4 regions of the Fictibacillus arsenicus genome follow, and region 3 is predicted to be linked to each of the others. Evidence: riboswitches for the same ligand, from Rfam matches in the RefSeq annotation. Region 3 holds a riboswitch; each other region holds the start of a gene.
What was found. Region 3 has a riboswitch for cyclic di-GMP ahead of ABE41_RS20800 (anti-repressor SinI family protein). Riboswitches for the same ligand answer to the same signal wherever they lie in the genome.
Positions count from the first base shown of each region.

Region 1: another riboswitch for cyclic di-GMP. It lies ahead of ABE41_RS17180 (copper amine oxidase N-terminal domain-containing protein); the one in region 3 lies ahead of ABE41_RS20800 (anti-repressor SinI family protein).
Region 2: another riboswitch for cyclic di-GMP. It lies ahead of ABE41_RS02255 (hypothetical protein); the one in region 3 lies ahead of ABE41_RS20800 (anti-repressor SinI family protein).
Region 4: another riboswitch for cyclic di-GMP. It lies ahead of ABE41_RS17140 (stalk domain-containing protein); the one in region 3 lies ahead of ABE41_RS20800 (anti-repressor SinI family protein).

Region 1 is NZ_CP016761.1:3,364,374-3,371,827, forward strand. It holds gene ABE41_RS17165 (TasA family protein) at 1-401, opposite strand, end outside; gene sipW (signal peptidase I SipW) at 489-1,055, opposite strand; gene tapA (amyloid fiber anchoring/assembly protein TapA) at 1,077-1,889, opposite strand; cyclic di-GMP riboswitch class I at 2,229-2,321, shown strand; gene ABE41_RS17180 (copper amine oxidase N-terminal domain-containing protein) at 2,353-3,621, shown strand; gene ABE41_RS17185 (SGNH/GDSL hydrolase family protein) at 3,677-4,816, opposite strand; gene ABE41_RS17190 (copper amine oxidase N-terminal domain-containing protein) at 4,892-5,722, opposite strand; gene ABE41_RS17195 (HNH endonuclease signature motif containing protein) at 6,027-6,587, shown strand; gene ABE41_RS17200 (metal-binding protein) at 6,593-6,850, opposite strand; gene fabF (beta-ketoacyl-ACP synthase II) at 6,932-7,454, shown strand, end outside.
Region 2 is NZ_CP016761.1:396,940-404,393, forward strand. It holds gene ABE41_RS02220 (spore germination protein GerPE) at 1-335, shown strand, start outside; gene ABE41_RS02225 (spore germination protein GerPB) at 332-532, shown strand; gene ABE41_RS02230 (Hsp20/alpha crystallin family protein) at 546-986, shown strand; gene abc-f (ribosomal protection-like ABC-F family protein) at 1,256-2,905, shown strand; gene ABE41_RS02240 (CBS domain-containing protein) at 2,987-3,397, shown strand; gene ABE41_RS02245 (IS1182 family transposase) at 3,499-5,034, opposite strand; gene ABE41_RS02250 (hypothetical protein) at 5,184-5,378, opposite strand; cyclic di-GMP riboswitch class II at 5,463-5,547, shown strand; gene ABE41_RS02255 (hypothetical protein) at 5,635-6,708, shown strand; gene ABE41_RS02260 (DUF6376 family protein) at 6,827-7,270, shown strand.
Region 3 is NZ_CP016761.1:3,650,652-3,658,105, forward strand. It holds gene ABE41_RS18410 (hypothetical protein) at 1-24, opposite strand, end outside; gene ABE41_RS18415 (dihydrodipicolinate synthase family protein) at 89-1,153, opposite strand; gene ABE41_RS18420 (NAD-dependent epimerase/dehydratase family protein) at 1,154-2,170, opposite strand; gene ABE41_RS18425 (NAD(P)H-dependent flavin oxidoreductase) at 2,426-3,397, opposite strand; cyclic di-GMP riboswitch class I at 3,608-3,692, shown strand; gene ABE41_RS20800 (anti-repressor SinI family protein) at 3,723-3,866, shown strand; gene ABE41_RS18430 (helix-turn-helix domain-containing protein) at 3,950-4,270, shown strand; gene ABE41_RS18435 (STAS domain-containing protein) at 4,468-5,514, shown strand; gene ABE41_RS18445 (C40 family peptidase) at 6,060-6,713, opposite strand; gene ABE41_RS18450 (DUF6843 domain-containing protein) at 6,852-7,370, opposite strand; gene ABE41_RS18455 (hypothetical protein) at 7,298-7,454, opposite strand, start outside.
Region 4 is NZ_CP016761.1:3,355,156-3,362,609, forward strand. It holds gene ABE41_RS17125 (LTA synthase family protein) at 1-904, opposite strand, end outside; gene ABE41_RS17130 (nuclease-related domain-containing protein) at 1,240-2,220, shown strand; gene ABE41_RS17135 (S8 family serine peptidase) at 2,258-5,743, opposite strand; cyclic di-GMP riboswitch class I at 5,964-6,047, shown strand; gene ABE41_RS17140 (stalk domain-containing protein) at 6,074-6,529, shown strand; gene ABE41_RS17145 (hypothetical protein) at 6,769-7,002, opposite strand; gene ABE41_RS17150 (helix-turn-helix domain-containing protein) at 7,006-7,329, opposite strand; gene ABE41_RS17155 (class D sortase) at 7,354-7,454, opposite strand, start outside.

The DNA of each region.
Region 1 (7,454 bases), 290 kb from region 3:
TCTCTCTTCATAGCCTCTAATGGTGATCCATCAAGGTTGAAAATACTAACTTTAATATCATCTTCAAGTTTATTCATATTACTAGGATCAATTGGGACACCTGTAGGGTTAGCTACATCATTTAGGGTATAGGTAACATCAAACCAAACATGCTTAATATCAACTGAACCAGCGTTTGTAAGATTAATGTTTCTTGTCATTGTATCACCTGGAGCAAGATCACTAATTTCGAATAAAGCACTAGACTCCATTTCAGGTTTTAAATCTAATGTCCCAGCAAAAAAATCATTGTCAGCTAAAGTCTCCGAATCTGAGAATGCTGCCCAGGTTCCCCCACTGATCATTGCCAATCCTAATGCCCCAGAAGCTACTCCTAAACCGATTTTCTTTTTGATACTCATTTACTTTTTTCCTCCCTATCGCCCACTCTTCATGGGTATGTAATTTTTATATTGAGCCCCCAATAAGGGGGATTCAACCGAAGTTAATTAACCATTAATTGTTGTTTCTTTGTTTTTTGATGGATCTAATTCTCTTACCGTTTGCCAGACTGTAATCCCTGAATAAATCAATAAGAACAAACCCGGTAGTATTAAAAGTATTGCTGTACCCTCTTTTGATTTAGCAAAATCTATAGCATAGCCTAAGAAAGGTATTGTAAATCCTTTGTATTCACCTACAACGTTCTTAGAAAGTATTGGGTCTTTATCCGGATCTTCGTTGTTATCACCTTTGGTAACGTATTGTGTTTGTTCACCTTGACCTCGTACTTCCAAAACTCTGTGAGTTACAAGGGAATTGTCTTCTTTTATGAAAGTAATAACATCATCTTTTTGGAAACGGGTCATATCTCCGCCTGGTTTAATCGCGATAATAGATCCTGTTTGAATGCTCGGTTCCATTGATCCTGAAAGAACCGTTTTTAACTGATAGCCTAAGAAGTTCGGTTCTCCACCAGAAGCTTTAGATGAAATGACGACAAAGGCCATGAATAAAAGGGATAAAAATAATATGGAAGTGATGATTCTACTCATCCAAATCTTTGCTTTAATCAATATTTTTCACCTCATAATCTTTTATTGTGTTTCTTCAGTTGTTGTCTCACTTTGCTGTATGTTTTCTGTATCATCGTTATTTGTTTCATTAATTTCAGTACTATCTTCTGCTGGATGTTGCAATTCAGTATCTGGTGAATCATCTGTATTAGGAGTTTCTGGCGTAATTTCAGGATTTTCTGAAGTTGTGTCAGGTGAGTCATTTGTAATTGTTGGTGTTTCAGGGTTTTCAATTATGCCATCAGGGTTTTTAGGAACTTCTCCTAAAGTAATAGTCTCGCTCCATAATGCTTTTTCTGGGTTTCCTTTACCACCTGTTGATTTATTCCCATGTCCTTCCCTTTGAACTGCTTTAAATTTATAATAACCAGGAGTAGTCGTTGCATATTGCAAGGTATAAATTTCATCCTTTTTCAATAAAGGTAGTGAATCTTTGTAAACCTCTACTCCAAATTTCGGATTACCCTCGGGAATATAATAAACTGTATAGTCAACAGAATCAGTCATATCACTACCACTATTCTTTATGGTGGCAGATATACCGTTTGCAAAACTCGATTCTCCAATAAACTCTAAAGAACTCTTCTCCCAATCATCAGTCGAATCTGGTGGATCAGGTACTTCCCATTCTGTTTTTAAAGGAAGGGTTAGAGTTTCAATATCATTGAAATAAGCGCTGGTTGTTCCTAATAAAAACATCAATGAAAATGTCGAAATGTAAAAGATGGTTGCTACCTTAATGGTAAATAAATAAGCCCAATGTTTATTTCTAAATTTCCTAAGCCGTTTATTTCTTATGACAATCCCCACCTTTATTAGAGGATGATTTCTCAACTTGTTCTTTTTAAAGAACGTTTATGTTGTTATTATAGAACGTTATACCTACTTTAAAAACCCTCATTTAAGCTCATTTTTGTTCTTTTTAATGTACAAATGTACTATTTACCTTCCTTTTTCTTCAATTTTCATACATTTTTGTAATTTTTAAAGAACCTTATGTTCTTTTTAATGAACTTATTTTAATTCAAAACTATCACATAAACCCCGAGAATTATTTTCCTCTAACAAAATCCACACTACTTTCCAATCCTCATAAAGCCCATCATAAACTCAGTAGTTTTCCTAACATAATACCTTACAAAATATTACATAAAATTCACTTTTAAACCGATATAAATTGAAGGGTACAACTGGAGAAATCCAGTGTCACAAAGCTATAGGGGCTAATGATTGGATTCATCCGGTCGATGTCAGCCAGCTGCCATTACCCTAACAAACATTTCAAGGAGGAAAGGGAATGAAAAAGAAGGAAACTTGGTACAAGAAGCTCACTTTCAGCTTTTTAGCTGCCACGATTGTCTTGGCATCACCTGCATATTCGGCTGCTGAAGGCATGAAGGATTTTGTTGCCCAAAAGGATAGTGGAAAGGGCAAAGGACACAACGAAGATGACAACAGCGATGACGATACAGACGATCCCGAAGAAGATGAAGACGACGATGAGGAAGATGACGATAAAGGGAATGGGAAAGGTAAAGATAACGGCAAAGGCAAGGACAAAGAAAAAAAAGGTGCTGAAAAACAGCTTGAGCAGATCAGCGAGCGTTTGGATGACATTGAAGAGCTTATTAGTGAAGCAACGGATAAGCTCGACAGCATCTTAGGTGGACAAACACCTTCTGAGGAAGAGTCTCCAACTGAAGAGGAACCACCTGTCGAAGGAGAAGAACCTCCTGCAGAACCACCAGTGGAAGATGATCCAGCAACTGAAGAACCTGTAGAAGATGAAACTCCTGCATCAGAAGAAGTTTCTGCACAAAACACTGAGACTGAAACTGATGAAGATACAGCGGAAGACTCCACTGAAGATGTTAAAGAAGACGTAACTGAAGAAGATGACACTGAAGAAGAAGAAACCGATAAAGATTCCGATGATGAAGAACAGTCTGAAGAAGTTGCAGAAGAAGAGGAAGAACTCGATGATGAAGAAAAATACGAAAGCGCAAATGGCGTTCGTGGCAAACTAATTTCTTCTATTAATCAATTAAGTGCTGTTGAAAAACAGATTTCCGGATTAGAAAGCAAAACGGATAATGCTGATGAAATTACAGCATTGAACGAAAGAGCTGCTTCCTTAAAAACTGCGGCTCAAGAGCAATTAGATCGTATCGAAACAGCTAAACCAGAAAAAACAAATAAAGAAGAAAGCAAAAAAGAAAAGAAAACAAAAGTTTTTGTAGATGATGTTGAAGTGGAGTTCGACCAAGAGCCAGTAGTCATCGCGAACAGAACCGTTGTTCCGCTTCGTGCTATTTTTGAAGCATTAGGTGCAGAGATCACTTGGGACAACAAAACGCAAACTGTTACTGCAACAAAAGACGGAGTTACGATAACACTGAAAATTGGTGAGAAGTCTGCTACAAAAAACGGTGAAACAGTGGAACTCGATCAAGAAGCGATTGCTTTAAACGGACGTACGATGGTCCCTGTTCGTTTTATTGGAGAATCTTTTGATACAGAAGTTGTTTGGGATCAAGAAACCGGCGGGATTTACGTCGTAGAATAGAAATAACCCCCACTGCTAAAAGTTGTGGGGGTTATTTAAAAATATATTAAATATCTTAATTTGCTATAAAAATGTTCCCTGTTCCTGCATCCCACTTTACCTTTGCTCCTATTGATTCTGAGATAAACCTTAGTGGAATCATCGTTCTGTTATTAATTACTTTTGCAGAAGCATCTATGTTAAAGAGAACTCCATTTTTATAAGCTTTATTAGAGTTTAGTTCAAGCTTCACCACATCTGTACCCTTTTTGATGATCACCGAGTTTGTTTTTGAATCCCAGCTGACAGTCGCCCCTAAGTCATCGAACACCCCGCGCACATGGACCAGTGTTCGTCCATTGATGTAAACTGGATCTTGGTCAAACGTCTGGAACACCCCATTCACATATATGGATTCTCTCAAGTGATTTGTAATGTTAGGTAATACAACTTCCCAGAACTCTCCTGAAATCTTTTCATATCCTTTTACACTAGGGTGAATGTCTGAAGGGTTTGGAAGATTGACTTTAACATTTACTGCAATTGCTTCTTTTGTTGGTACATAAACGCCATCTTCGCTAACGGCAGCTTCTTTTATCGTATCGTTCAATTCGTTTAATATAGGTAGAAACTGTTCTTGCTGATCAGCTGGCAAGTATGGATAGGCATTGTAATAACCCATTACATAGACTTTTGCTTGTGGGTTAAGAGATTTGATTTCTACTAAAATATCTTTTATATTGTTTTCAACTTGTGTTAAAACCTCAGAAAGATCCACCGGGTCAATAGATAGCCCATCATCTGTTCGTTTCATCTTTTGAAGGAGGTCATTCGCTCCAGCATCTAACGTAATCATATCTGCTTCTGCAATATGAGCTCTGATTCCTGTAGTATCGTCCTTACCTTTTCGTACATCATTTAAAATATCATCAAGTACTTTTTGTGAGGTATACATCGAAAAAGCATACTGCTTACTAAAGGAATTTAAAAATCCGATTTCTTTTAAATCTTCAGCCAGTAAATCTGCATACCCTTTTCCAATTTTAAAATAAGGGGTTTGACCTGCAGCTAAAGAATCCCCAAGTGCTAAATAAGTCACCGGTTTCGTTTCTGTCTCAGCATGAACGGTTGTCACATTTGACAACAGCAACGAAAACAACAGTGCAAAACTTAATAACAAAGAAACGAAAACTGAATTCTTTTTAGTGTAAAACATTTGTTCATCCCCTTTTCTTCTCATAAAGAAAGACCGCTTCCAAAAATGAAAATGATGAATGCGGTCTTCCAATCTTTACTCAAACACTTTATTAATAGTGACTGACACTTTTCCCTCTTCAGCCTTCTGTGTATTCAGATTATAACGAGTGGCTAAAGCTTTGCTGTATTGATTCCACTCTGATGTAAAATCATAATATGTTTCTTTATTTAAAATGTATGCTCCTAATTCAGCTTTCATCTTTTCACTATAATACTTACCAAGTTCCAGTGAATCTCCAGAATCCTCGAAAGCAATTTGAAGATTCTTCAATCCGTGATCTTTAATATAAAAAAGGAATAAGGCGTCCTTTCCATAAACTTTTGTTTTAGCTGTTAATGAACCTTCTCCATACGCAAGGTCCCAATAGTCTATCTTTTCTACAAGCTTGTCAATTTTGTTGAGAGGCATGCCTTTATAAAACGGTTTTAGTAGAGTTGTAAGTTCTCCCTTAAAAATATACGCGGTTTGTTCTTTGGGTGACCATTTTACCTCCGATCCAAATTGCTCACCAATAAAACGAAGTGGGAGGAAAGCACGGCCATTCTTAGCAGCAGGTGCAACATCAATGATCGTTTCTTCTCCGTTAATAAGAACCAACTTAGAATTCAATTTAAAGTGGATATATTTCATGCCATTCTTGATTGTTATACCGTTTGTTGCCGGATACCAATTCACTTCAGCTCCCAGTTCCTCTGCAACCCCACGCAATGGTACCAACACCCTGCCGCCCTCAGCAAAGGGTTGAGTATCAAAATTGACTAAGCTGCCATTGATCTGGACTTTAATGTTGTCTGCAGCTTGAGTTATTGAAGATAATCCAAATACAATAAAAAAGGTAAATAAAAAAATAAGAATTCCTTTCATCCCTGACCTCCTAGTTATCGATTCATTTCAATATCTGTTAAGGTACATGTAATGTCTAAACTATTATACTACCAATAATATACATTTTGTACTATAAATGGTTTTTCTAAATAAAAAAAGAACGAGTAATTGCTCGTTCAATTCTCTTTCTCACAGTTAACCAAACCCTGCATGTACTTTTTCATGACACCGTTATATGAATGTCTTGTATTACAAACATTTGGTTCTATACTATTATTTTCTCTATTTGGGTATTGTATAATTTCTGTCTTTTATCGCAATCAAAAACAAAAGGAGACATTACATGAATAAAGCAGATCTAATTAAATCACTATGTCAGTTTGTTGAATCCGGAGATCAAGCTTCTGGTAATGAATTAATTAATCACCAATATCCCTTTAAAAAGATAGAATATGTAAAGCGAACTTATTCAAAAGCTTTGATGTTGCGGGTTTTTATGAAAGATGGATTTATCGATCGGTACAGCGGTCAAAAGTTAATATTTCCACCGGTGCTCAGAATTCTTTCGATGAACTATCCCAAAGAATTCCCGTTTCATCCAAATTGGAAGATGAGTGAATGTCATCCTGCCTATTGGGACCTCATGCCCACTATTGATCATATAGTACCGATCACGAAAGGTGGAGATAACATGAATGAAAATCTGGTGAGTACTTCTATGATGCGGAATAGCGCTAAGGCCAACTTTACCTTAGAAGAGCTAGGTTGGATGTTATACCCACCAGGTAAACTAGAAAATTGGGATGGACAGCTTAAGTGGTTTATAGATTTGGTAAATGAAAATTCCGGATACTTACAAGTTCCATATATTAAAGAGTGGTTTTTAGCAGCAAAAAAAATATAGTAAGATTATCTATTTTCTTTCCATTGTATATATTGTCTTCTAAGGTATGTACCGCAAGGACGATACCCTGCTGCTAATGCTTTATGTTCATCCGCAAAGAATACTCGTTGATTTACATACCCGCCTTTTTTAATAGCACGCATTGCAGCTGTACAATCCAATTTTCCATAAATTTCCCCTTTACGATTACCACCAAATCTACCTGGAACTTCACATTTATAAAGCTGTCCATTCACATCCATAAGTGTGTAATGAATACTCAAATAATCATCGGAAAAATTGTCGATTAAAAAGGAAATCGGTAAATTTTTGTAGAAATATACAATATTACAAATTATTGGTAGGTGTTTTCGGTGAGAAGAGTTGTTATTACGGGTATGGGTGCTGTGACACCTCTAGGGAATACTTTTGAAGAAACTTGGGATGCGGCCGTTAAGGGAAAGTCGGGCATTGGAATGTTAACAAGGTTTGATTGTACCCATTTTTCAGCTAAAACCGCCGCAGAAGTTAAAGATTTTAACCTGTCTGATTACATTAAGGTGAATGAACGACATCGTATGGACCGTTTTACACAATACGCTGTCGCTTCTTCTATTATGGCAATTAAGGATGCAGGTATCATACCAGGTAAAACGATAGACCAAGAAAGAATTGGTGTTTCTTTTGGCACAGCAATCGGGGGGATCGAAAGTTTTGAAGATACCTATAGAGATCTCCAAGAAGGTGGATATCAAAACTTATATCCTTTTTCTACTACCACAGTAATCTCGAACATGGCGGCTAGTCAAGTTGCCATCTCTTTAGGAGCAAAAGGGGTTAATACATGCACAGTCCTTTCTTGTGCATCGGGATCGAATGCAATTGGAG
Region 2 (7,454 bases), 800 kb from region 3:
TACAAACAGGTGATACAGAGAAAATTCAATGTTTTTCTGCTGCTCTTGCTATTCAAAGAGAACGTACAGATTTTGGCAGGTTTGATATCCCGTTAAACAAGTACGACATTTTTTCACAGCCAGTCGTTGTTCCTGTATGTCCGTCAGTACAAATCAAAAAAACGTTTAACGCTTGTCCTTTTATAAGAGTGGGAAAAATTGATATTCTCGGTGTATCAAGTTCCGCTCTTCTTCATATAGGCTCAGTCAACGAGATGACGCTGCAATCCCGTGTAAAGCATATTCGTAACTTTCTTAAAAATCCTTATCCAGAAATTGAGGAGGAGGAATCATGAATCTGTTTGTCAGTCAGACAATTGTAATTCAGCAATTAAAAGTAGAAGGCATTCAAAATTCCTCAGTACTCCAGATCGGCAGCGCTGGCGTTATACAACCGGTCTCGCAATTATTTAACACAGGCGGTCATATAGGTCCGGCTCCTCAACTTCCTGATCCTGATCTTCCTTCAGTTCCTTTAGGGCCGCCTTCATAAGAGGTGAATATGAATGGACACTTGGAAACAAATGATGGACTGGAAAAGGATGGCGGAAGAATACTTTGGCGACCAGTTCTTTGCACCTAATCAAGCACCGAGTTCTGAGATAAGGAACGAAAATCCGCTTTGCAACATATACGAAACACCTCAGGAAATCTGCTGTGTACTTGCGCTGCCTGGATTGAACCGCACCGAGGACGTTGAAGTACTTGTAGATCCATTCAAATTGACGGTGCAAGGGAAATTATCTATTTCTCTTGATTCCTATCGTTTGAATACCGAAGAATTTCAGCTTGGGGAATTTAGGCGGGAGATCACACTTCCTGTCAGGGTACACCAAGATCCTGTTCAAGCGCATTACAGAAAAGGGCTGCTTTTTATCCGGATGCTGAAAGATACAAGACCTGGTGCCAATCAAAGAAAAGTAAATCTGCATTGGGTACAGGAATAAGTAATGAAGCTTGACGAGCGCTTAGGTTATCGCTTACAATTTAGAAAAATAACGGAAGGAACAGGTGTATACGTCCAATGAGCAAATAATCTTATTTTTAGCCATTTACTTGAATAATTAAGTAGAACGCTAGATAGGATTACTCTGCCCATTTTTAGGACTTAACTACAGGCCTGTTTTTTTGTTGCCAAAAAACCGTTTTTTCACGCGGTTTGTATGGTGATATTCGGCGTGGGCAGACCTCTCTAGTAAAACTGGGAGGTTTTTTTATGCTTTTATTAGAATCAATCGGACTTGAAAAGTCATACAAAGGAAAATTAATTTTAAAACAAACTGAGCCGTTTCAGCTCTTTAATAAAGATCGTATTGGGTTAGTGGGGTTGAATGGAACAGGAAAATCAACATTCTTAAAGCTGCTTTCTCTGATGGAAGAAGCAGATTCTGGATTTGTTCAGCATTATGGCACGTTTGCTGTTGTCAGCCAGTTTGAAGAAAGTGCACAAAAGATTACAGCAAGAAGTGAAGGTCAGTGGAACCTTAAAGGGAAAAACTATGAAACAATGAGCGGCGGTGAAAAAACACGTACTCAGATAGCGGCAGCTCTTGAGCAGCAGCCAGACATTCTTATTTTAGATGAGCCGACGAGCCATTTGGATGTTGAAGGGATGGATCAGCTGGCAAAAGTTCTTCATCATCATAAAGGTGCCGTGTTGCTCGTGTCCCATGACAGAACTTTTCTTGATATGGTTTGCACAAAAATAATCGAACTTGATCAGCAAACATTTACGTTGTATCACGGAAATTACGCAGAATATCTCATTCAAAAAGAGCAAAAACAAGAGCGGCAGCAGTTTGAATATGAGCAATATGTAAAAGAAAAAACGAGGCTGGAGAATGCTGCAAAGGAGAAATCATCAAAAGCCAAGGGCATGAAAGATAAACCAGCTCGCATGTCATATAGTGAGGCGAAATTAGGGAAAATGAAGGTTCGAAGTGCAAAAAGGTCTTTGGAGAAAGCTTCGAAGGTAATTGAAAAAAGAATCGAGATGATGGATAAGAAAGAAAAGCCAAAAGAACAGCCAAAAATCGATTTTGATATTCAGCAGTTTTCAGTCATACATGGCAAACAAGCGCTGGCGGTTAAACAACTTTCCGTTGGGTTTGACGAGCGTCAGCTTTTTATTGACCTATCTTTTACTGTAAAGCCAGGTATGAAGGTTGTTTTAACAGGTAAAAACGGAACAGGAAAATCAACCCTTTTAGAAGCAATATATAGAGGGAATGAACAAATAGAAAAATCAAAGCAGCTAAAAATTGGCTATTTTCATCAGCATCTAAATATCCTTGATGAGACAAAAAGTATTTTAGAAAATGTCATGGAAAACAGCTTGTATGAGGAGACATGGGTAAGGACGATATTAGCGAGGCTTTTATTTAAACGTGAAGATGTATTTAAAAAGGTTGAGGTGCTTAGCGGCGGAGAAAAGATGAAAACCGCATTAGCGAAGCTTTTCTTGAATGATTATAATTTGTTATTGCTTGATGAGCCGACGAATTATCTGGATTTGTTCACGAGAGAAGCATTAGAAGAAGTGTTAATCGCTTATCCGGGTACATTTATCCTTGCGACACATGATAGAAGATTAATGGAAAAAGCAGCAACACATGTTTTGGATCTTCAGCCTCCAGGAGCTTATTGGTTTGAGGGGAGCTATAAGGAATATCTTGAAAATAAGAATGGCGATATAAAAACAGGTCCAAAAACCATAGATCACAAAGATCATTTACTGAAGCTTGAACTTGAAATGACAGATTTAATCGGACAGCTTTCATTAACTTTGAATGAAGAAGAGAAAATAAGACTTGATCAAAGGTATCAAGAAGTATTAAAGGAAATCAGACTTATAAAGGCTCAATAATACTGGAGATGCAGTTGAAAGGTTTAGCTTTACTCTTAAAAAGGTACAGAATAATCGTATTACCTATTAGGAGGCGATAAAATGGAATTAAGAGATATTATGACTTCAGATATTGAGACGTGTGAACCAAGTACGAAAATTACTAAAGTTGCCGGTTTAATGAAAAGTTTAGGAATAGGCTCTATTCCGGTCTCTGAAAATGGGGAACTAAAAGGAATTGTTTCCGATCGGGATATCGTCATTCGGTGTGTAGCTGACGGGAATATTGAAGGGACAGTCAGTGATGGTATGACATTAGATCCTGTTACAGGGACACCTGATATGACGATTGATGAGGCTAAGAAGCTAATGTCTGAATATCAAGTACGCAGACTTCCTGTTTTGGATAATGGAAATGTGGTTGGTATTGTTTCATTAGGAGACCTTGCTGTTAAACATGAAGACAACGATAAAGCAGGAGACGCACTTACTGAGATTTCTAAGCCTTTGTAAAATACCAAAAGGGGCTGACCCAAAAGTGTAAAAACTTTTGAGGTTATGCCTCTTTTTTATATAGTTGGTTTTTATAAAAAAATAATTGACTCGTTTCGCTTTTAGGCGGCCTTTTTGGCCGCCGATTTTAATAGGTTGTGGGCTAAACTGATCAGCCCAATCTCAATATTTACCTTCGGTAAGCCCCTGAGGAAAAACCTCCGGAACGACCGATTGCCCTTGAACTGACCGAAAACACTCTCTATGTCGATTTTTCTTCTCGCATAGAGTTGTTTTCCTTCGTCTGTCCAAAGGCGTTCTTTTACTTTCGATTTTAGTTCCTGGTAGGCTTCATTCACCTGTGTACTTCTGCCATACTTTGAGGTTGTGCAATCTTTTCGAAATGGACAACCCTCGCATTCGTTACACTGGTAAACTCTGATCGTGGATTCATACCCCGATTCCGTTGTTTGCTTCTTCTCCCCGGTGAAATAAAGATATTTGCCTGCAGCACAAGTGAACGTGTCTTTTTCTTCATCATAAACCCAGTTCGATTGGTGATGAGGATTTTTTTTAAAGGACCTTTTTTGTTCCTTCTCAAACAGGCCATATTTAATGTATGCTTCCTGCTTTTTCTCTTCTAAATACGCATAGTTTTCTTCTGAACCATAACCTGCATCTGCGATAATGCGTTTTGGATCAATATTAAATTTCGCTTTGACTTCTTGAAGATGCGGGATAAGACACCGTGTGTCTCCTGGGCGTTGGTGCAGGGTATACGATAAGATGAACTGTTCGTTTGATGCCATTTGAACATTGTACCCAGGCTTCAATTGCCCGTTTTTCATATGGTCTTCCTTCATACGCATGAAGGTCGCATCTGGATCTGTTTTTGAAAAACTTTTTCGATCACCACAGATGGATAAGTTCTTCTTATACTTAAGACTTCTTGGCAGATAGTCTTTTTTCATGACCTTTATAGCTTTCTTAAGTTCTTTATTCTTTGGTTCTTTCTCCAGTTTTCCTTCCCATTCTTTTACTTTGTTTTGAATCTTCTCAGGTGAAATAACCGTCTTTTCATTCTCTTCACAAGACGCTTCTTCTTTCCAGACACCATCGATCTGTGTAATGAGCTCCTCTACTTTACCCTCAAGTTTTTCTTTATATTTTTCCGTGCTCTTCCTCCAAACAAATGTATACCGATTGGCGTTCGCTTCAATCTTTGTTCCATCTAAAAAGTAAGAATCGAGTTGAACTTGTCCTTCTTCTACTAGTAATACAATCACTTGTTTAAACAAGTCGTCTATTAATCCCTTTAATCGTTCGGAACGAAACCGATTAATTGTACGGAAATCAGGCGTTTGAAAACCACTCAGCCACATAAGAGGAAGGTGAACGGTTAGCTGATGAGCAATTTCTCGGCCAGAATACATGCGCTGTGTATAGGCATAGACAAGAATCTTCGCCATCATTTTTGGATGATATGTACTTCGCCCGCCTCCGGGATAATACTTAAGGAAGTGTTGGTCAGGAACACGCTCGATCATTTCGTTTACAACGCGTGCCACACTATGCGAGGGAATTAATTCACTTATATCCATTGGAAGAGTCAGTTGATCCATGTTATAATCGATGAAAGAAATATGATCATGTTTCATAAAAAAATCGCTCCTTTTGTATGGTTGTTGTTGTGGTGACTTAATCATACTAAATAGGGCGATTTTTTTATTGTGCAAAAAGACATATTAAAAAAGGCTGACACCAAAAGGTCACGTTATGTGTCCTTTTGAGTCAGCCCCTTTGTTTTTTATTTATCTTTTTCTTCTCTTTCACTTGCGATAGTTGGCGGTTCTTCTTGTGAGGTAATGTCAGTATCATAACCGATCTGTCTTAGATCTTCAGTGTCTGCCACAGTACCGCCAGCCATTCCTTCGTTAATCATCCTATCGATATCTAAGTATAGTTCATCTTTTCCTTCATAAGCTTTATCCTTATTACTCATTCTTGTCATCCTTTCTTTTTAAAGTGAATGCTCTTTAAAACCACAAAAAATATATTGTTGTCTTAGATTTTTGCTATTATAATTGAAATTAATGGAAGCGTGGAAGCATACTTTTTATTTGGGCATCTATAAGTATGTGGAGCTAGTGATGCAACCGGCCGGCATAAGAAGACTTTATCTTCTGTTGTGGGCTTTTTTATTTTGTCCAAAAAGTCAGGAAGAAAACAAAAATTAACGGGAAAAGGAGTTTTTCAAGATGGCAAATCATGCAGTGCGGGCATTTTCTTATGATCGAGGAAACCATTTTGCTTTTGGGCATTTGAAAAATAATCATCATGTGAAAAAGACTCAGCATCTTGAAGTCATTCCTCCCGAGAAACTTCATAAAGAAAATAAAAAAGAAGATTATTTTGAAAAGAGTGTTCATGAAAATAAACCTTTTAAAACGTATACCAGAAAAGATATAGAGAAACATCATCAAGGAGCAAAAGAAGCGGAACGGATCTATAACAACTGGAGGCATGAATTAGCGGATAGCTCCTCTGACTTTATCCATTCTATTAAAGGTGAGCTGAAAGAAACTCCTGAAACTGGCTTAGATACCTTTAAAGAAGAAGTTTCTGAGTCACTTGAAAAATTTTTGCTCGGTTTAAAGAATAATCTGGAGAAATTGCTTGCAGACTCGCCACAAGGTCAAGTAAAGAAACATTTAAAATCTGCTGAAGGATTATTAGAGACGGTACGGGAATTATTATGGAACCAAATTGAAGAGATTGTTAAGAAGCATGTACCTGAGGAACCAGGAAATCAAAACGGGGAAAGTGACCCAACGAACGAAATTGAACTGCCAGTAGAGGAAACAAACCCGCCAGTTCAAGTTCCTCCATCAACCAATCCTTCAGTGAACAATCCTGTTGTAACACTTGCGCCAAACCAGGTATTTTCTTCAGGTTCGTTTAAAATGGAGGTAAGAGTCGGAAGCCTGACTTCAGAAATAAAGTTTGCCGATCCCAGCAAAAAGTCAGAAGGAACAACCATGTTCTATATCGTGGACGGATATGGAACGAGAAAAGCAGTAGATATTAAATTTTCTAATGAAACGCTTCAAAAGCTTTTCGAAAACCGTATTAAAGATTCGAAAATCTATAAAAAAGAAATTTCGTTGGAAAGTTTTAATGCCGTACTTAAAAAGATTGAGGCTTACATGAAAGAATTGTCTTCTATTAACCCTGAACGGTTAAAATCAAAGGTATATGGTGAGAAAGAAAATTTAAAACTTGAGAATGTAATCGATAAGTTCACTGATCTTTTTTACTCATTAAGAATGTAATGAAACTTAAATCATTACAAGCCGTATATAACAATAAGCAGAAATATGAAACGCTCAAGAAAAAGGGGCGTTTTTTTTATTCAAATCCATTCCAATATAAAGGGAAAAGGAGACAAAAATGAAAAAGACTTTAATGGCCGCTTTATTATCAATCACGGTATTAACGGGTTGTTCTGCAGTGAATGAAGTAACAAATGGTCTGAACTATGTACCTGAAGCTACTGAGTATATTAATGATGTACAACAATTTTCAAAAGAGATTTCTGCAATTGCAGAAACGGCAGTAAACGACCCAAAAGCGAGAGAAGAACTTGAACAGCTGCTGGGAGATATGAAATCAGACATTAGTGAGTTTAGCGATTTAACACCGCCTTCTGTGTTTGAAGATGTTCACAATCAGGTGATTGAACATAATAATCAGCTTCAAGAGGGAATAGATAAGTATTTATCAGTTATAAAAGACGGGGAACTGAACGCTGATCTGCTCGAACAAAGCGGTTTGCTGGATGATATCGCTGTTTACAATGATCTATTATCACAAATTAAAAAACTCGGCGAATAATTTTAAAACAGCTGCAATCTTGTAGCTGTTTTTTCCTACCTATCCCTGCTTTCTTAAGCTGTTTTCCTAAGCAATGTTGCCTTTGTAGATGTTGATTTCCGTTCCAGGATGCTCGCTTTCCGCGGGGCGTGCGGTGAGCCTCCTCGCGCTTTGCGCCTTTAGGAGTCTCACCTTCAAGTAAGTT
Region 3 (7,454 bases):
TGATATTTTTGTATAGTTATCCATACCAAACTCTCCGATAGTGTAAGACTTCTATTTGGTAAGTTCGGCTTCTATTGTTGAATTCCTTTTAATAATTTACCTTTGATTTCCACGATTCTATATGCCGCTGTACGAATTGATCATCATTCAGATGAGGGTACATGGTGTAAACTCTGTCAATTTCCTCTTTTTGCCCCTCTGATAATTTTTCTTCAGGATTTAAACACCATATGCCTTTTAATAGACCTTGCCTTCTAAGTACCTCGTGAATTCCTGCAATGCATCCTTTAAACTGATTGTTCACATCAAAAAAAGCAGCGTTGCAATCCGTTACTTCTATTCCGGTTGCAAGAAACTCAGATGTGCTTTTTTTCCTTTCTTTGATTTGTTGAAGAAGGTTTACAGCCTGATTCGTCCACACTGCCCAATGACCTAAAAGACCTCCTACAATCTCTTTTTCACGGTACTCATCATTTATTCTAAATCGATAGGTTGTAAGAAGATCAGCGACGATATTGTCATCATTTCCGGTATAAAGTACAATTTCCTCGTAACGAGAAGATTCACACACTGCCCTTACGACATCAAGCGTTTGGTATCTGTTAAAAGGAGCTAGTTTAATAGCCATCACATTATCGATTTCGCAGAAGGCTTTCCAAAAATCATAGCTTAATATTCTTCCTCCTACTGAAGGCTGAAGGTAAAAGCCAAACACCGGCATGATTGCTGCCACTTCTTTTGTTCGTTGAAGGAGCTGGTCTTCCGAATAGTGATGAAGCCCTCCCATGCTTAGGAGACCAAGGTGATAACCGTGTTTTAGGGCTAGGTTAGCTTCTTGTACTGCTTGTTCCGTTTCGCCGCATATCCCTGCAATTTTGATAAAACTATCTTTTTGAGAGCTGTTGGCGATTTCTTCTGATGCAAGCGACAGAACTTTTTCGTATAAATTGTGTTGTGGCAAGCGGATTTCAAACTGTGTAGTGTGTACTCCCACTGCAACTCCACCAGCCCCGCTAGCCAGGTAATATTTAGTTAGAAGACGCTGATGTTCTTCGTCTAATGTTCGATCCTCATGGAGAGCTAGCGGATGTGCTGGAATGACCACGCCCTGATGAAGCCGATCTTTTATGGCAGACGATAATCTCTCAGTCACTTAAAAAGCCCCCTCCCGTTCTTGAAATTTAGAAGGTTTGTTCAGTGTTTCTCCTCCTTGCTTCACCCAGTTTGCTGTCCAATCAATCATTTCAGCTAGAGTGACCGAAGGATAGCCAAACATCTTAAATGCTTGTGCTGCATTGCTTAAAAGCGATCGATCAGATTCTTCATTTATAAAGATTGGAACTTTGTTAAATTGCTTGCCAAATTCTTCTGCTGCGTAACGGACGGAGAGTGTTTCGGGTCCTGTTACGTTTAGGATTTTAGCAGGTGATGAGCAATAATTTAGTGATCGTATCGCCCAGTCATTGGCATCTCCTTGCCAGATGACGTTCGCATTCCCCATGCTAAGGTTGATCGGCTTTTGCTGATACACAGATTCAGCTATATCCATCAGTACCCCATATCGGAGGTCAATGGCATAATTCAATCTAAAAATTAGGGTTGGTGTATTGTTTGTTTTGGAAAAATGCTCAAAAATACGTTCTCTGCCTAAACAAGATTGAGCGTATTCACCAATCGGATTGGTTTGTGAAGATTCTGTCGAGCCTCCATAATTTACGGATGTTAATGGATACACGTTTCCGGTAGAAAAAGCTACTATATTTGAGTCTTTGAACGTTTCAGCAACTTTACCTGGGAGATATGCGTTCATCGCCCATGTAAAACTTTCGTTGCCGGAAGTGCCAAATTTGTTTCCTGCCATGTAGATGACGTTTTGAAGCTTTGGAAGTTTGTTCAGGTCTTGTTCGTTGAGTAAGTCGGCAGCAATCGTTTGAATTCCCTCATTTTCAAGCTCTTGCTGAAGATTGCCTTTTGAAAATCGTGACACTCCAATTACTTTTTTGCTGACTCCTGCTTGGTTTATTGCTCGTTTCGCAAGTTTAGCTAGGCTCGGTCCCATTTTCCCGCCTACACCAAGAATAAGAATATCACCGTCCATCTTCGAGACTTCTTCAACGAGTCGATCAGACGGGCGAGACAATTTGTCTTCCGATTCGTGTACACTCTTCATAGAATTCCTCCTTCACTTAAGTCTTGTTTTTATGTTAAAAAATTTTGGGATGTCTAAAATAGGACCAAAAATAACTTAAGAATTTAAGAAGGGGGTCTGTCCCGGGGACAGACCCGGGACAGACCCCTTACAATTACAAATCTACTCAATATGTCCACATCAGACATACACACAAAAAATCCCCTAAATCCACGATTATCTCTAGTGGATTTGGGGGATTTAGTTCTAAAAGTCTACCTTTTCCCTTAATTTGGTTTATTTTAATTGAATGAATTCTTGTGATTGCAGCGCATTCTTATATTCAAGTGTTAGTTCTTCTACAACATCCTTAACTCTTGAAACATTCTTAACACTTCCTACTCCTTGTCCAGCTGACCAGATATCTTTCCAGGCTTTAGCCTTGGATTCTGAGAATGACAGATCTACAGAATCTTTTTTCAGCATGTTGTCCACATCATACCCTGCTCTTTTCAAGGATGGTAAAAGATAATTTCCTTTGATTCCGCTTATTGCATCCGTATAGATGAGATCTTCTAACGTCGACTCAATCAGCATCTGTCTGTATTCTTCACTTGCCGATGATTCTTCTGTCGCGATAAAACGAGTACCCATGTATACCAAGTCTGCTCCAAGGATTTTAGCAGCCAAAATTTCTTCTCCCGTTGAAATAGCGCCCGCCAGTATCGTAATTCCATCCCAAAACTCTTTAACAGCTTTTAAGAAAGCAAACGGATTCAGTGTTCCCCCATGTCCTCCTGCCCCGCTGCAGACTAAGATAAGGCCATCAATCCCTGTTTTAGCTGCTTTACGTGCGTGATCGAGTGAAATAACATCTGAAAAAACAAGTCCACCATAACTGTGAACGATTTTTGCTACATCGCTTGGGTTTCCAAGAGACGTGATGACGATAGGCGGTTCGTATTTTTTTATGAGCTCCATGTCTTCCTCAAAACGTTTATTGGTGCGATGCACAATTAGATTGACACCCCAAGGAGCTATTTTAGCGTTAGGATCTGATTGTTGAACTTGTGTAAGTTCTTCTGAAATACGAATCATCCAGTTTTCTAAAAGTTCCGATGTTCTTGCATTTAATAGAGGAAACGTGCCTACAATTCCGTTTTTACAGCTTTCAATAACCATATCAGGACTTGATACTAAAAACATCGGCGCATTAATAATAGGTAATGCGAGCTGATTCGACAGGCTTAGTGGCAATTTATCAGACATATTGCTTCATCCTTTCATTCAAGAACGTTTATTAGTAGGAATATTCTATACTTTAATTTCCACAATCCTTTCGCCAATCCTTTTATTTTAATTTATAGGGGTAGTAATATTTTTCTAATATTACATTTATATTACAGCCATTTTCTGACAACATTCTCTTATTTGCTTGTATATAATCAATTTGTGTTAGGAAATTTTACCTAATCATCCTTCAGACAAGGGCAAACATTCTCGAAAGAAATGGGCGCAAAGCCACGGGTCTAAGGCTTATTGCTAAGATCGCCGGGTTACCTGAACAAAAAAGCTTATCTGGAGGGATTTTTTAGTGGAAAATATTTTGACGTTGGATCGAGAGTGGATTGAATTGATGAAAGAAGCTAGAGATCACGGTTTCACTAAAGAAGAGATTATGAACTTTTTACAAAATCCTCAATTGGCAATGAATGAATACCTACTACAAGAAAATTAGTAAGCAGGTCTCATAATTTATTTACTTCCCAAATGTAGAAAGATATAATAAAAGCAAATTACTACTAAATGGGGATGCAGATGATGATTGGTGAACGCGTAAAAAAATACCGAACTGAAAAAGGCCTCTCCATTACAGCACTGGCTGATAAAGCAGGGGTTGCAAAATCGTACATAAGTGCTTTGGAGCGTAATATTCAACAAAATCCATCAATCCAGCTTCTCGAGAAGATTGCTGATGTATTGAATATTCCAGTCGATCACTTAATAATGCCTGAAGTTGATACTCAAAACCTAGACCAGGAATGGGCCGATCTTGTTAAAGAAGCCATGGGTTCCGGTGTAAGCAAAGAACAATTTAAAGAGTTTCTTGAATTTAATAAATGGAAAAACAAACAAAATTAATTGAGCCACCAGATAAAGATATCTGGTGGTTTTTTCTTTTTTAGGATGTCTTCGTGGAAAGAACAAAGAAGGGGTTTGTCTTTTTATGGGGACAGACCCGGGTCTGTCCCCATGTCGAAAAAATTAAGTTTCATCCAATACAATTAAGGGTAAAAGATAAGGGTGTTTGTATTTTTTAGCCTATGGAGGAAATAGATATGAATAAGACGCCGAATGAATTATTTGATACTCAAAAAAGTGTAGATGTAAATGGTTCTTCTTTTGAATGGGACACTTCCAAGGGAATTTTCCAATTTGAAGGCGGAGACGTCATGCTGTTTTGGATCGATTCAGCGTTTAAAGTTTTTCTTGATTCTATTGAGGAAATTACAGGTGAAGGTACAGCTGACCTCGTTTTTGAAACAGCTGGATACCGAACCGGTTTAGTAGTTAGTGATTTTTATAAAAATAAGATTGGCGATATTAAAACGTCCATAGAAGCCCTGCCAAATATCTATGTAACAGCCGGCTGGGGTAAAACGTTTATCGATGTGAATATAGAAAAGAAAGAAGCAGTGATCACAATCTCCAACAGCTGGGAAACAAAGGTTAAAAAAGCGCAAGGAAGTAAGCGTATGGGACGCTTCTTACCTGGCCACTGGGCAGGTGTTTTCACTGGATTGTTTGATACACATATGTGGTATGAAGTTCAAGAGGATGACTCCACATCTGATTTACTAAAAATAAAAATTACTGAGACAGATATTACTCCTAGCGATAATATTCGTGATCTTGTTCAGCGTGAAGAACAAAACGAAATCATGAAGCTTGAAGCGATGGTTGAGAATCGCACGCGCGAGTTAACAGATCTTATTAGAGAAATTTCATCACCAATCATACCTGTAACCGATCATATTGTGGTTATTCCGTTGATCGGTAAATATAATGAGCTGCGTTCTAAAGATATGCTGGAGCATACACTTACGTCGCTGCCGCAGCATAGAGCGAAGATTGTGATTTTAGATTTGACAGGTATCAAGTCGATTGATTCAGAGATGATTGATATGTTAAATAAACTCGTTTCTTCTGCCCGTTTGTTTGGAATGGAAACGCTGCTTGTAGGTATCTCCCCAGAGTTGAGTATGGAAGTAACGAAACACCAATATTCTTTAGGTGATAGCACTTATTTTAGAAACCTTAAGCATGCGATTCATTTCGCTTTTGCAAAGGAAGGCATGTTCATTCAAGAGCCGAGTCAGCCTTAAAAAGTAAACGAAAGCCACGCCATTTCGATAACGGCGTGGTTTTTTTTGCTTTTATTCGGTTATTTATCCGCGTCCACCCAGGATGGACAAATAAGAGCTAAATGTATTTGTTTGGGGACAGACCCGGGTCTGTCCCCAAATCGCCCCACATGTTCCCAATTTTTTAAAACCCCATCATTCGTCTATGCAACTTGTCTTCACCTACATACTATATAGAGAAAGCCGATCTCTGTTTAAGGAAATCGGTAATATTCCAGAGAGGTGAATATTTATATGTGTTATAAGTGTGGAGATTTCGACCACTGCAAGTTCGAGGAGGAAAAGAAATCCTGGAAAAAGGAAGACAAAAAGGAAGACAAAAAGCATGACTTTAAATGCGAATCTTCCAGCTCTTCTAGCTCTGATGTCTTGAAGTGCAAGAAGGTCAAGGTCATGAAGAAGAAAAAGAAGAAACGCAAATGCTGCTGCGATCCTTGGGCAAGAATCTTGTTCTAGGATAATAAAAAAGGAGACCGAAGTCATCGGGCTCCTTTTCCTTTTATATGTTACAGACGTTTTGTTCCAATATAACGCGGCTTCCAATATGAGTTATCCATCTCAGAGATCGTTACACCTGATGATGAACCAGCGTGTATGAACTTACCGTTCCCGATATAGATCCCCATATGAGATGCACCTGGCTCGTAAGTTTCAAAGAACACTAGATCTCCAACAGCTTGGCTGTACACTTTATATCCTGTGTTCGCCCACATATCTTTCACAGTACGCGGCAAATAAATGCTGTGAGAGTTTTTAAATACATAATTGATATATCCAGAACAATCGAAACCGTCAGGAGTTGTCCCGCCCCACTTGTAAGGCGTCCCCACATAACGCTTTGCATAATCTACTAGATATGAGTTATTAACTTTGTAGACTCCTAGTTTGTTGAATGTGTTACGTCCAGCTATTCCATCAGCTGTTAATCCTTTTGCACGCTGGAAGCTAACAACGGCGCTCTTTGTATATGAGCCATAATAAGTTGTCGGCGATCCGCTATATGTAAAATAACCCTTATCGCGCAATATTGTTTGAAGTGTTTTTACATCTGAATGTGTCATTGTTGGACGAAGCGTTTGATCTCCGATATTTGCAAAAGCTTGTACTGGTGATAATAATAATGCCGATCCTAAAACCGTAGTTGTAATCCATTTTTTCATAATATATCCCTAACCCCTTTTATTTTCCAAGTAATCTATTATTATCCTACTATAGAAAAAGTGGGTTGTGTTTTACGCTTCAATTACGAAAAATAGGCATATTGTCCATCTTGCAAATATTATTATTTTAGTATTCCTTTATTCTAATCCTTCTCTTATAAGAATTTCCTCAACCGACAGAGAGGGTTTTATATTAGGACTTGTAATATCTCCCTCTAATACAAATGCTTCTCCGCAACCGAAATCTGTAACTTTAAATTCTATATAATCGTGTACATCATGTCCCCCACTTCTACTGTCATGAATACAATTATAATCGATTTCCGTTTTCTTTCCCTTTTTATCAACGTAAAAATATTTGTTGTCGATTTCGCCACGCGGTTCTGATAAAGAAGTTAAAGCATACCCTTCTTCATTCACTTTAATAACTTTATAGTCTTTTATTCTCTGAGGTTTGGGTGCTTTTTCAACGTTATATAATACAGTTACCTCACCTACGTAGCCTTCCGGAATTAGATAATATTCTTTGGATTTAAACTTGAGGTATTCGACTAAATTGAAGGAGAAATATCCCATCAAAACAATTAGCACAAGTAATCCTGCTCCATTTTGTACGATATTTTTTTCTTCATAACTTCCTTCTCTCTTTTTAGCCATTCATCACAAAGAAAGAATAGCAAAAAAGCACCCACTGCAAATAATCCAAATCCTTTAAGTACTAATATAGTAAGAAAACCAAAG
Region 4 (7,454 bases), 300 kb from region 3:
TGATTTCCTCGCCGTTAATTTTTTGATTGATCACGAAGTTTTGGAAGGCTTCGAGTTGAATCATAATGACGTTTTTATCTTTCGCCACTCCATAAAACGGCGTTTCATTGCTCATCTCTTTTTGATGATCGTTGAACCAGTTTTCAATTACTTTGGACTCTTTTGCCGAAATCTTTTTCTGTTCGAAAACCGCTTCGTTCACATAGCGATAGATATCAAAGCCGTGGAATCCTAAAAGACCGGTTTGACTGTACAGCGCCATGTTGTACCAGTTGCTAGCAAAAAGAGCTGATCCGTACTTTTTCGTGTATTCGTTTATCGGGCTCATAACGAAGAGGTACCCGATCACGAATGCAGCAAGTCCCAGTGCCCCGCGTGTTACCATACGAGCTTTTAGTTTCCCGTTGCCACGTTTGATTAAGATAATAACGAGCGGTATAAGGACGATGAGGTCTAAGATGAAAATAATATCTTTTGCCTGGAATAAATCTAGTATACTACCAGAAATCGCACCGACCTGATTCGCTTGAGACAGCACCGTCATCGATAATAGATCGTTGAAATATCGGTAGTAGATAAGGTCCCCTACGATTAAAAACGTTAGAACCGCATTAAGGATAAGTAAGCTGATCCAGCGTTTGCTTTGCTTTAAGAAAAGCGTCCAGAAAGAAACTAGCAATAGTGCCCCGACGCTGATTAACGTTAAACCTGCATAGAACCCAATGATGGTTCCTTCATTTAATAATTTGCTCAGGCTCTCTTTTATGAAGCCAACAAGGCCTGTTCGAGCGAAAACTGTATCAGAAAAAGCGCCAAATAAATAGAGTTTAAGAAAAACAGCGAGTAGAAAGGCACCATAGAAAAAATAGTCCCATCCCCAACGCTTGAAACCTTGTAGAATCATTCAATTGTATCCCCTTTCAGTACCTTTCTCATTTTACATTTTTATATAAAAAAGGGCAAACGTCCCTGATGGGAGTTTACCCATTTTTAAGTAGGTAGTGTACATTTTGTTAATGGTGGATGTGTCGAGGTGTGTCGGCTCGCGAGTATATTATTATTCTCGTGAGATTCCTTAAAAACTCGTGAAATTAAGGTTCATTTTCGTGAGATTACTAACGAAATTCGTGAGATTAACAAAATCCTAGAGCAAAATGGACCATTTTTACCTTTTGCCATCCTACGTAAGAATGCGCCAAAATAGCTTCAACAGCTATAAAAAAGAAGAGGAGAATAGTTATGAGTAAAATCGAACTAAAACCACCCGTAATTATTAAAAAACTGGAGGTCTTATTGAAGCGAAGTTCTCCCACAAGTCATAAAAGACCTCAAATCTTGGAAAGTTACCGAAGATTTAAAGCTGGATTTTCTGGTGAACAATCACTGAAATACTTTTATCGCTATTTGCCAAAAGACGGGCTCCTTTTTCTTCCCGGCTTACGAATCATGCATGATGAATACTATTTTCAGATGGATCAACTTATTGTTACTCCTACATTTCTACTCATTTTAGAGATTAAGAACCTTGCCGGACACCTTTATTTTGATGATAAGGTAAAACAGATGATTCGGACACTTGATGGAAAAAGGGAATGTTTTGAAGACCCCATTGAGCAGGTAAAGCGGCAAAGTTACCACTTAAATCAAATTTTGAAGCAGTGTAAGTTTCCTGCCATTCCTATTGAAAGGCTTGTTGTCATTACAAATCCATCTACAATTGTAGAATTCTCCCCTTCATATAAAGAGGCTTTTGCAAGAGTTATCAAGAGTGCTCAACTTCATCATAAGTTCACGTTATTCCAGCAAAAATATCAAACTTCTATATTGTCGAGTAAGGAGATGAAGAAAATTAGTAAACAATTGTTTAAATTACATGACGCCCACGATCCAGATGTTTGCGATCTGTTTCAAATGGACAAACATGAATTATTGAATGGCGTTCTATGTCCCAAATGTGACCAGCCTTTCACCATGTACTATAAAGGAGCAAATTGGTGGTGTCTCAATTGTCCGCATAAATCTAAAATAGCCCATATTGAAGCACTTAAAGATTATGCCCTTCTTATTTCCCCTACCATTACGAACAGAGAGTGCAAATACTTTTTACACCTTCCATCCACAAGTATCACGACCCATTTGCTGAAAGCACTCATTCTTCCTTATACAGGTTCTACAAAATCTCGTTCCTACAACTTATTACCCTTACTAAACTTAAAATAAAAAGACAGCCCCTAAAGAAGGAGCTGTCCTCTTACAATTAATTGATCTTCATCTTCAACGAATATGGTGTTAAGGATGCATTACCGAATACATCGGTTACTTTAATGAAGTAGTTCCCTGCTTTTACATTGTAGTTCAACACTTCAGCATCTCCCAATGCATACGTATCAGATGTTGCGACAAGCTTGCCTTTGCTGTCGTAAAGGCTAATCACGCCATCGATTTGATCGTTTGCAAATGTGATCTGACCTGAGTGAGGAGCCATGAAGCTGAATGAATACCAATCAGCGTCTCCGCCTGCTACTCCTGCATTCAGGTGGCCATTGCTTTCCCACTCTTTCATTGCCGTACGCTTCAGCTTGATCGGCTTGGATGGAATGTTGTTTTTCACAGCAGATCCAGCATCTTCATCCTTCGTGTTAACTGGTTTTACAGTCAGTTCGTACTCGTTAAGGTTCGGACTTGGGAAATCCCACAGCCATTGGTCAGCGATTACGAAATATCCTTTGCCAGCTTTCGCTTGGAATGAACCTTGCTCCGGTCCGCTATCCCAGCTCTTGTCATACATACGTGCAGAGCTATATTCTTCCGGATCTAAAATGCGGTTGCCGTTTTTGTCTTCCAAAATGGCAATTACGCCATCAATCGGTTTTAGCAGGTCAGGATATTTTTCCTGCATTTCTTTTGTAGGTGCAATTGTTTTGTAATGTACACCATACAATCCGTTCGTTTTTGCTTTTACATAATAAGCATCATAGTCGCCGTTCATCGCGTAGTTACCACGAACCGTTTCAGCTGGCATGTCTTTTACTGGTGTTTTCTCGATATCATTGTTTGGTTCGTACTTATCTTCAGGATTTTCAACCACAACTTTTGAAGTAAAGCTGTACTTGTCAAAGCTCGGCTGATAGTTTGGATGCATCACACGGATAAAGTATTCTTCTCCAGACTGAAGCCCTGCAGAAAATTTATCTTTTGTTTCAATGTCCATGAAGCCCCAAGTGATGTTCGTTGCTACAGGTACAAGTGTTGTAAAACCATCTTCGAATTCCATGATCTTCATGATTTCCATTGCTGGAACGGCTTCTGAAGAGCTTAAGTCAATTTCAAATATTGCACTTTCTTCTACTTCAAACTTGTAGAAATCTTCATCACCCGCATATTGGAAGTATCCTTCTGCACCTGCTTCGGGATCATATTCAAGTGCTGCTTCGCGAATGCGCTCGAGCATTGCTTTTTCTTCTTCCATCCAGTCATCTTCGCCACCCATTGAATCATGGTGGTTCTTTTTGTACTCGTTGCGCCTAGAGATGTACTCTTCAACATCCATGTCGCCTTCCATGTACTCTTCTTCCAGATGCCCACCATTCGGGAAGCCATCTTCATCTTCAGATACAGGTTTTGCATCAATAGTTAATGAATACGGAACATGAGAAGAAGGATACTCACGGTTCATTCCATCTTCAAACAAACTCATTGGGAAGAAGAATCCTGGTGTATGGTTATCAACTTCGACCACATACTCCATTCCAGGCATAGCTTCAAAAGTTAGAACCTCCCCTTCACCAGCTGGCTTCAGGTTTACGATATCCATTTCCTGCTCCATTGGAGGCATGTCCTCTGGCATATCTTCAGGCATGTCTTCCGGCCATGGCTCGATCATTTTCAAGCTAAGCGTCGAGTCGATTCCAGGAACACCGCCAATTGCAACTTTCACGATCTGAGACTCTTCTGTTTTAAACGAATAAAAATCAGAATCTCCGTCGTGTCCAGTGAACGTCCAGTCACCTTCCCCTTCGGATACAAACGGGAATGATTCAACCGCTACCGGATTTTCACGTGTATTTGTATCTTCTAGTAAACGATCAAACTTCTCAACAGACAGTTTGTACGCTGATTTTCCATCCGCATTGTAGTTTCCGTTTACGTCACTAACGCCAATCACAAGCGTTCCGTCTTCAGGCACTTCATACAAATGTCCTTCTGTTTTGCCTTCAAGCGTCTTGTTCACATCTTTTTGAAGAGGCTTGATTGCTTTACCTGCCAAATAATACGTAAACTTGTAGTCATAATCAGCTGAACCTTCTAAAACCGTTTGTACATACTCACCCTTTTTCACTGGGAACTGAATGAACTGCTCTTCGTATGCCTTTTTGATAGTGCCTTCTTTGACTAATTTCTCAGATACATCTACTTTTTCAGCCGTTTTTAACAGACTTGATTTGCTCTTCGCTACATATACAGAGCTAGGAATTTTGGAAGTGTCAAAAGACAATGCTTTTACAGGATCCACAAGACCGTTCGCATACTTTACATCGTAGCCTTTTGCACCAAGATCTTTACCGGTTTGTTCTAAGATGTACTCGATCTGTTTCGGCTTAAGATTCGGATTTTTTGATAATAAAAGTGAAGCTACACCCGCTACTACTGGAGATGCCATGGATGTTCCGCTCAGTTTATAGAAAGTGGATTTCTTCTCATAATCATAAAGCGGTGCATATACATTCTCACCTGGTGCTACTACGTCCACAGATGGTCCGTATGTAGAATAAGTAGAAAGCATATTATCCTTGTTTGTGGAACCAACAGAAATTACCCCTTCAAAAGCTGCAGGATAACTGTTCAGGTTCATCCCTTCATTTCCCGCTGCAGCAACAACCGTTACATCAGCTGCAATAGCCTTTGCTACTGCATCTTGAATCAACGGTGACGGGAAAATGCTCCCTAAGCTCATGTTGATGACTTTTGCCTTTTTCTCAATCGCATACATGATGGCATCTGCGATTACGTAATCTGATGCACCCATCCCTCGGTCAAAAACATCAATCGGTAAAATCTCTACGTTTGGGTTAACCCCATAACCGCCGACACCATTTCCTTTTTCTGAGGCAATGATACCCGCAACATGCGTCCCATGATAATCAGGCGTCCCCTGGTTCATTGGGTTTACCGCATTATAGGACGGCAGCAGTTTGTTTTTTAATTCAGGATGCTTTGAATCGATCCCCGTATCGATTACCGCAACACGTACTTTGTTTTTACCAGCCATAGATTGAGCCTTGTCCACATTTAAAAGAGACATGTGGTATTGCTGATCAATTTTCGGATCAGTCGTCCCAAGTTTAACGAAATTTGCAGACGGAGAAACGATATCTACTTTCCCCAATTTGCTGTACGCCTTCATAACGTCTTCCATTTTCTTGCCGCTGTTGATCTTAACAACATCGTACTTTAGTGACGACATTCTGCGCTGTAGTGTTGCTCCCGCTTTTTTGTGTTCACTCGTGGACAACGTTTTGTTGTACTTGACGAGTAATGTAGTTTCGCTGATCTGGTCTTTCTTTTTAGCCAAGTTGTACGGATTTTCCTTAACTCGACTTCCTGGTTTAAATAGTTCAGAGACCGGAATGGAACTCTTTTCAACAGAGTAATTATCCGTCTCGGCAAATACAGGCGCAAAGCTTGAGCCTATTAAGCTGACAGACAGTCCGAGCGACGCCAGCGTTTTATGCCATTTGTTCATACCTTCAACCCCTCTAAAATAGAAATTTTTGGTACCCCTCGTAAACTAGTATAGCAAATTATCAAACTACTTTACAAATTTTTACAAAAATATATTACTATCATTTTAATAGAAAAACTTTAAACAAATGTTTAAAAGATACCTAACAATAAGGACTTTTTTACCGATAAAAAAGATATAGTTTTTACCCGTTTAACTAGTTATCGGTATGCCGCGGTTAAGACTTAAATGGTACAACTGGAGAAATTCAGTGTCACAAAGCTATAGGGGCTAAGGTCTTGTACTACGCCAGCCAGCTGCCATTACCATTACACTTTAGGAGGAATTGGTATGAAAAAATCATTGGCAAAATGGGTTACCGCAACGACTCTAGCATTCACAGCTGTTGCTGCAACAGGAACAACGGGCTTTGCTGCTAAAAAGGAACATAAGCAAGAATCCGAAATGGTAACTGTTGTTTACCAAGGTGAAGTACTAGAATTAGAGGAAGCAGGAGCAAGATTGTTTAGAGAAAACCTGATCCTGCCTGTTAAAGCTATTGCAGAAGCAAACGGCGGAAGTGTAGTCTATAATGAAAAAAGCATTACAGCAACACGCGGTGACATTTCTTACACGCTAAGACTTCACCCGCGTTTCTTCCAATTTGATAACGAAGATGTGCTTTTTGCAATCATCCCTTCAAAAATCTATTCTGGTAAATCAATCAACTCGTTAAAGTTCATCGAACGTGCACTTGGCGTTACACTTGAGTTTAACGAAGAAGATAACACGCTGTACATTAACTAGTCATCGGGGTAAAACTATGTACAGAAAGAAGCTGCTCACTTTATGTGGCAGCTTTTTCTACTTTGGGTATTTGATGACCTGTAATTTCACGGAAATCACTGTTATTCTAACGAAAATAGGGGTTAATCTCACAGATTTTTTACATAATCTCACGAAAATTTCAATATACTCGCGAGCAGACAATCCTCGACATATCCACCAATAAAAAAAGAGCCAATCCCAAAAAGATTAGCTCCCCATCAAACAGTATAATCAAGAGTCGGCTGAAACTCTCTAAATTTATAGTGTACGAGTTTAGAAGTGTTCCATCTTTTCTCCATGAGGTTCAGTTTCTTTTTTACGTAATCAAAATGCGCTTTCCCCTGATACTCATCACCGAGGTATATTTCGCATTCGTTATTCCCTAAATACACGACCTTTAAGATGTGGCCGTTCAAATGGCAGATGTATAAACCGTTGCCTAACCGGATCACCGTTCACACCTCTTCTTTCAAGGAATGTTTCCAAGCTTCATAGGCAAGAAAAGCGCGCACTTCTTCCTTATTAATTCCCATTTCTTTCGCTTGCGTAACAAGCTCAACCCATTCAGGATCAAGCAGCTCTACCTGAATATTTAACAATTGTTCCACAGGTACCTCCAACGCTTTAGCCAATTTTTGTATCATATGCGCAGACGGGTTGGTTTTATGACTTTCGATGCTGCTTAAATAGCCTTTAGATATTTTTGCTTTATGGGCAAGCTTCGTGATGCTGAGACCTTTTCTTAATCGGAATTTCTTAATTTGTTTCCCAAGACGCATATTCACAAGCAACAACTTCCTTTGCTATAAAACCTCCTCTTTATCCAGAACAGCTTTTACAATATAGCGGTGAGTTGGATTTTTCATGGGATGACACGTAATTAAGGTAAGAATACTTTCAGATG